Regions from separate parts of the Roseateles sp. GW821-FHT02E12 genome, predicted to be linked through region 1. Evidence: predicted binding sites of a transcription regulator. Region 1 holds the regulator's gene; the other holds the start of a gene.

Region 1 (3,439 bases):
CCGCTACAACCGCATCGTCAAGATCGACATCGCCACCGGCGCCGTCAGCCAGTTCGCCTACGACAACCAGATCGCCGGCAAGGCCTACAACAGCAGCGAGCTGCTGGCGCTGAACGACCACGAACTCATCGTGCTGGAGCGCGACGGCAAAGGCATGGGCGACGGCTCCAAGGCCGTGGTGAAGCAGCTCATCAAGATCGACCTGACGGGTGCCGCCGACGTCAGCGGCATCGCCGACCTGCGCACCCAGCCCAGCACGGCAATCGTCGGCACGCGCTTCCTCGACATCAAGGCCGCGCTGAACGCCGCCGGCATCCCTGACGCGCTGATCCCGGCCAAGCTCGAAGGCATCGCCTTCGGCGAGGACGTCGTCGTGGGCGGCAAGACGATGCACACGCTCTACCTGGCCAACGACAACGACTTCCTGGCCACGTTCACCCCGAACGGTGGCAGCGCCCCGGTGGCCTACGGCAACCAGTTCTACGTCTTCGCCTTCGAGGGCAACTTGGTCAACCAGACCATCGCTGCCGTGCCGGAACCCAGCCAGTACGCGCTGCTGCTGGCGGGCCTGAGCCTGGTCGGCTTCGTGGCACGCCGCCGCAGCCGCTGAGGCTTATTCGCCCAGCAGGGTCAGGATCAGTTCGATCCTGGCCTTGACCGGGCTCAGCGCGCCGGCGCTCGGCAGCAGGCCGGGCAAGTCCATCACCGGGCCGGCGTCGCAGCGCGTGCTGCGCCAGACCTTCACGCCCCCGGCCTGCGCCTCGCGCAGTGCCGCGTCCAGCGCGACGCTGAGCGTGCCGTTGCCCGTGCCGGCGGCAACCAGCCCGTCAATGCCGGCCGCCCACAGCGCCCGCACGACGGCGCCATCCGCGCCGGCATGGTTCATGACGATCTCGACGCGCGGCCAGCGTTCGGCCTGACGGCCGATGCGCGCCATCCCCACGGCGTCACCTGACGGCCACCGCCCGAGCTGCCGCACCACGCCCTCCTCCACCCGCGCCACCAAGGCCCCATCGACCGACTCGAAGGCGTCGACGCGGTAGCTGTGGGCCTTGCGCACCTGCGTCGCGTCATGCACGCGGCCGGCAAACGCAACGACAACACCCGACGCACCTGGCTTCGCCGCCACCTGCACCGCGTCGAAGAGGTTCTGCGGTCCGTCAGGCGCCAGCGCCGTTGCAGGGCGCATCGCTGCCGTCAGCACGACGGGCTTGGCCGGCGCCAGCACGCGCTGCAGGAAGTAGGCGGTCTCCTCCAGCGTGTCGGTGCCATGCGTGATGACGATGCCGCCAACCTCCGGCCGCCCAAGCTGCTCATGCACGACAGCCGCAAGCCGCTGCCAGGTCGAGAAATCCATGTCCTTGCTGTCGAGCTGGGCGACCTGATGCGCTTCCAGCCGGCGCCCGGCCAACGCCGGCACCGCGGCCAGCAAATCCTCGACGCTCAGCTGCGCGGCCGTGTAGCCGACACCATCGCTGGCTGTTTTGGCGGTCCCGGCAATCGTGCCGCCGGTACCCAGAATGACGATCAGATCCGCTGCAGTTTGCAATTTTGTAGATTCCTGGATGAAAATACAGGTGCTGGACAAATTTCCAGCCACCTCAAAAGGCCGCACGTGCAAGACCGACCCAAGCTTACCGCCCGCCAGCAGCAGATCTTCGACCTGGTCCGCCACGCGATCGAAAGCACCGGCTCGCCACCCACCCGCGCTGAAATCGCCGCCGAGCTGGGTTTCAAATCCGCCAACGCCGCCGAAGAACATCTGCAGGCCTTGGCCCGCAAAGGCATGCTGGAACTCGTCGGCGGCACCTCGCGCGGCATCCGATTGAAGTCCGACGCGCTGAACGCCGTCAACCGCGCTCGCCAGTTCAGCCTGCCAATTCCCAACTTCGCGCAACTCACGTTGCCGCTGATCGGCCGCGTGGCAGCAGGCGCGCCCATCCTGGCGCAGGAACACGTTGAGCAGACCTACACCGTCGAACCCGGCCTGTTCGCCAAAAGGCCCGACTACCTGCTCAAGGTCAAGGGCATGAGCATGAAGGACATCGGCATCCTCGATGGCGACCTGCTTGCCGTGCAATCGGCCAAGGAGGCCCGCAACGGCCAGATCGTCGTCGCCCGCGTCGGCGAAGAGGTCACCGTGAAGCGCTTCAAGCGCGGCCCCGAAGGGATCGAGCTGCTGCCGGAGAACGCCGATTTCGAGCCCATCCGCATCAACGAGAACAGCGAGCACTTCAGCATCGAAGGCCTGGCCGTCGGCCTGATCCGCGGGCAAGGCTTCAACTGAGTTTGGACGGGGGTTCAATTCCCCCGGCCCACTCGAAATGAAAAAAGGCCCGTGTCACCGACACGGGCCTTTTCGTTTGGATGGTGGAGCCGGGGGGAATTGAACCCCCGTCCGTCAGCCATCACCGGGCAGATCTACATGCTTAGCCGGCTGATTTGAATCTCACGGTCAACTCGCGCAGTGGCACGCTAGCTTTCCCGCCAGTCACTTGATCTCACGCCTAGCCGAGTGACCCGGTCAGACGCCAGCCGATGTGAGTGACTTCTCAGCCTAGCCCCTTGCGAGGTTCAGCCCGGCCCATCGGCCTGCCGTTGAGAAGCTCATCCGCAATTAAGCGGCGAGTGCGAACGTAGAGTCGTTTGCAGTTACTTTGTTTCCAGTGGTTTTACGAGCGAACTGGTGCTCGGCATGCCCTACTCCGGATCCGCACCCACGTCGAAACCAGGTCGGCCCCAGAAGGCGTAGTTTAGGCCAGTCCGAGCTGCTTCAAGAGCTCGCCGGGCGCGGCAAGCTCGATATCTGCACCCCAACGCTCATGCTGAGCCTGCGGGCCCAGGTAGCCCCAGGCCGCCACGGCCGTCGCCATGCCGGCGGCCCGGCCGGCCAGGATGTCGCGCTCGTCATCGCCGACATAGAGACAGGCAGCCGGCGCAACGCCGAGCCGGCGGGCAGCCTCCAACAGCGGCGCCGGGTGGGGCTTGGTATGGCCCGTGGTGTCGCCGCCAACGACAGCAGCCGCCCCCAGGCGTAGCGCTGCGACCAGCGGCAGAGCGAAGCGCTCGGCCTTGTTCGTGACGATGCCCCAGGCGAGCCCGCCGGCAGACAGGCCAGCAAGCTCGGCTTCGACCCCTGCAAAGGGCCGCGTGCTGTCCTGCATCAGGCCTTCGTAGCGGTCGAGAAACTCGCGCTTGAGTGCGTCGTAGCTCGGCTGCCCAGGTGCCACGTCGAAGGCCTGGCCCAACATGCCGCGCGCACCCGACCCGCCATGCGGCCGGTACTGCGCCAGCGGCAGCGCCGCAAGCCCGCGCTCGGCGCGCATGGCATTGGCGGCGCGGGCCAGGTCCTCGGCGCTGTCGATCAGCGTGCCATCCAGGTCGAACAGCACGGCGCGCAAATGCGCCCAGCGCGCGGCAAGCGGCTTCACAGCGGGCG
Region 2 (3,439 bases), on a different contig from region 1:
GCAGCACGCGTTGCCCATCGTGGCGTCGCCGTGAACCCGCTGCACCCCAAGAAGCTGCTGCTCAGCAAGTGGACCGCAGTGGCCCCCGTGGCCAAGGACAAGCATTTCGTCGTCATCAAGGTGCTGGAGCCCGAGCTGCCCGGCGCGCCGGTGGAATGGGTGGAGCTGGAGGCGCTGTTCTCCAAGCGCGTGCAACGGCTGGCGTGGCGCGAGCTGCGCGACCGGGCGGTGTGGCGCCAGGGCTGGGTCTGAGCGTTTCAAGGGTCGGACGGCAGCCTCAGAACAGGTCGAGGTTTTGCTCGGCCGGAACCTGAGCGACCGCCGCTGCGGAGGCCCCGGCCGCCGGGGTGGCGAGCGCCTCGCTGGCATGCACGAGGTTGCCGATGCGCACGCCCATCAGCCGCAGCCGCTTGTCGAACTTGACGCGCTTGAGGCACAGGCCGACCGCGGCGCGGATGTCGGCGGCGCTGGTGATGGGCGCCTTGAGCGTCTGGTCGCGCGTGACGGTGATGAAGCCTTCGAAGCGCAGCTTGATGCCCACCGTCTTGCCCGCGTAGTGCTTGCGGGCGAGGTCACGCGACAGGCTTTCGCACAGCTCGTCCATGATGCCGCCGAGCAGGGCGCGGTCGTGCACGGCGTGCAGGTCGCGCTCGAAGGTGGTTTCGCGGCTGATGGACACGGGCTCGCTGTGCGTGACGACGGGGCGCGAATCACGCCCGTGCGAGGCGGCGTGCAGCCACTGGCCGTAGCTCTCGCCGAACTGCTCGACGAGCCAGGTGGGGTCGGCCGCGGCGATGTCGCCCACGGTCTCCAGGCCGAGCTTGACGAGCTTGTCGCTCGCCTTGGGGCCGATGCCGTTGATCTTGCGCACGGCCAGCGGCCAGACGCGGGCGGGGATGTCGTCCAGCGTCAGCACGCTGATGCCGTCGGGCTTGTCCAGTTCGCTGGCGATCTTGGACAGCAGCTTGTTGGGCGTGACGCCGATGGAGCAGGTCAGGCCGGTGGCGCGGCCGACGGAGTTCTTGATCTCGCGCGCCACGGCCTTCACGCCGCCCAGCGGGTCGTGGCCCACGGCGTCGCGCACGCCGGGCACGTCGGTGAGGTCGATGTAGATCTCGTCGATGCCGCGGTCCTCGATGACGGGCGCGACTTCGGCCACGGCGGCCTTGAAGAGGCGCGAGTACTTGCGGTAGGAGTCGAAGTCGGCCGGCAACAGGATGGCGTCGGGCGCGCGCAGGGCTGCTTTCATGAGGCCCATGGCCGAGAACACACCGAGGTCGCGGGCGGCGTAGGTGGAGGTGGTGACGACGCCGCGGCCGGTGTAGTCGCGCAACTTGGAGTAGCGCCAGGAGCCGTCTTGCAGCTGCTGCGGCGCGTCGGCCCGCCGGCCGCCGATGACGACCGCCTCGCCCTTGAGCTGCGGATAGCGCAGCAGCTCGACAGACGCATAGAAGGCGTCCATGTCGAGGTGGGCGATCCAGCGGTCGGGTTGGTGCATGTCAGCGATGCACGGCCGCCCGGAACCGCTGATGCGCGCCGTTGGGCGGCAGCGAGCGGATGCGAGCGTGGGGGCAGTTCATTCTCGCGATTGTCACTGGGAATAAAGACAGGATATGGCAGCATCGGCAGAATGCGCCCGCCGCCCTTCACCGCCCATCACTGAGACAGGCCCCATGCGCGTTCTGCTGCTGCTTTGCACCTGCCTGCTGCTGGCCGCCTGTGCCAGCGCGCCCATGAACGCGCCGCGCAACAAGCCGGCGGCTGCGCAAACGATGCAGCGCGCACCCAGGCCGCTGGATTCGGACACCTTCGTCGCCTTGAGCTTCTCGGGCGGCGGGCTGCGTGCGGCGGCGTTTTCCTACGGCGTGCTGGAGGGGCTGCGGGAGCAGGCATCCACGCCGGGCCGCACGCTGCTGGACGAGGTGAGCTTCATCACCAGCGTGTCGGGCGGCTCGCTGACGGCGGCCTACTTCGGCTTGCATGGCGCCGAGGGCCTGCGCGAGTTCCGCGACAAGGTGCTGACGCACGACGGCGAGGCGGGGCTGCGCTTCAGCCTGCTCAACCCCAACAACCTGCGCCGCCTGTTTGCCGGCGGGCTGAACGACCGTAGCGACTTCAGCGACTGGCTGGAGAAGGACGTCTTCAAGGGCGCCACCTTTGCCGACATGTTCAAGCGCCCGCGGCCCGTGGTGTGGATCAGCGCCAGCAATGTGCAGTACCGGCTGGCCTTTCCTTTCCATGAGCGCACGTTCGACGCGCTGTGCAGCGACCTGGCGAGCTATCCGGTGTCCGAGGCGGTGGCGGCGTCCATGGCGGTGCCGCTGTTCTTCGCGCCGGTCGTGGTGGAGCGCTTCCCCGGAGCATGCGAGCTGAAGGTGCCGCCGGGCCTGAACGCCCGCCGCGATGACCGCGATGACCAGCATCGGCTGCGGTTGGCGCTGTCACGGCTGTTCCGCGACAACCTCGACCCCAAGGCCGGCCGCTTCCTGAAGCTGGTGGACGGCGGGCTGACCGACAACCTCGGCTTGGTGGCCATCCTGCAAAGCCGCGTGCTGCTGAACACGCCCTACGGCCCCATCCCCGAGAACGATGCGGCAACGATGCGCCGCCTGCTGTTCATCGTGGTGGACGCCGGCCAGGGCCCCAGCGCCGACTGGGCGCGGGAGGTGGCCGGGCCATCTGGGGTGGACATCGCGGCGGGCGCCGTCGACACCGCCATCGAGAGCACGATGCGCATGAGCTACGCGAGCTTCCTGCCCATGGTGCGCAACTGGGAACGCGACCTGGTGACCTACCGCTGCAGCCTGAGCGACGAGCGCAAGGCCGCGCTGCGTGCGCTGAACCCGGACTGGCGCTGCGAGGACATCAAGTTCAGCGTCACGCAGGTCAGCTTTGCCGACCTGCCCGAGGCCGAGGAGCAGGCGCTGAACGGCATTCCAACGCGGCTCAAGCTGCCTCACGAACAGATCGATCGCCTCATCGCCGCGGGACGTCGGGCCGTCACTCAGGATGCCGGGGTCCGGCGTTTTTCCGATTCAGTTCAGCGCGGCGACTGACGGTTAACCTCATATCTGATCGGCGCGACGGGCGCTCCTGACGAGTCATTTCAGTGCAATGTGCCGCGCCAGGGTTTTCCTCATGTCGAGGTAGTTGCCACCTTCAAACACGGGAGTCATGTCACAGATGTGTGGGACGCGTTGTCCTACTGGAGCTGACAGTTAGCTGTCCTACAGCGGCACGGCTTATGCGGTAGTGAGTTGCGCGGTGCTCATTGCGGGTTGTTGCGGAGTTCGAGCCCGGCTAAACGATTGCTACAACTGGAGACATAAATGATCAAGAAGATGTTCGCCCTGGCCGCCTTGGCCGGCCTGGCCCCCCTGACGGCGCACGCCGCCTTGACGATGCTGACACCGGCGGACGGTTGGCCGCCCGTGGGCAG

What was found. The regulator LexA, encoded in region 1, represses DNA repair genes until DNA is damaged. The targets are predictions, from matches to a motif close to ACTGTATNNNNATACAGT.
Region 2: the regulator LexA is predicted to act here: its motif matches at 1,594-1,611, upstream of dinB (DNA polymerase IV).

What each region holds. Positions count from the first base shown of each region.
Region 1 is NZ_JBWKVK010000004.1:831,401-834,839, forward strand. Features, by position in the region: gene AC07V5_RS26615 (esterase-like activity of phytase family protein) at 1-610, shown strand, start outside; gene AC07V5_RS26620 (asparaginase) at 614-1,588, opposite strand; gene lexA (transcriptional repressor LexA) at 1,616-2,287, shown strand; RNA gene ssrA (transfer-messenger RNA) at 2,369-2,741, opposite strand; gene AC07V5_RS26635 (HAD-IA family hydrolase) at 2,754-3,431, opposite strand; gene ubiG (bifunctional 2-polyprenyl-6-hydroxyphenol methylase/3-demethylubiquinol 3-O-methyltransferase UbiG) at 3,428-3,439, opposite strand, start outside.
Region 2 is NZ_JBWKVK010000002.1:936,921-940,359, forward strand. Features, by position in the region: gene AC07V5_RS15095 (DUF2237 family protein) at 1-34, shown strand, start outside; gene AC07V5_RS15100 (TIGR02450 family Trp-rich protein) at 31-252, shown strand; gene dinB (DNA polymerase IV) at 278-1,498, opposite strand; gene AC07V5_RS15110 (patatin-like phospholipase family protein) at 1,674-3,056, shown strand; gene AC07V5_RS15115 (PEP-CTERM sorting domain-containing protein) at 3,330-3,439, shown strand, end outside.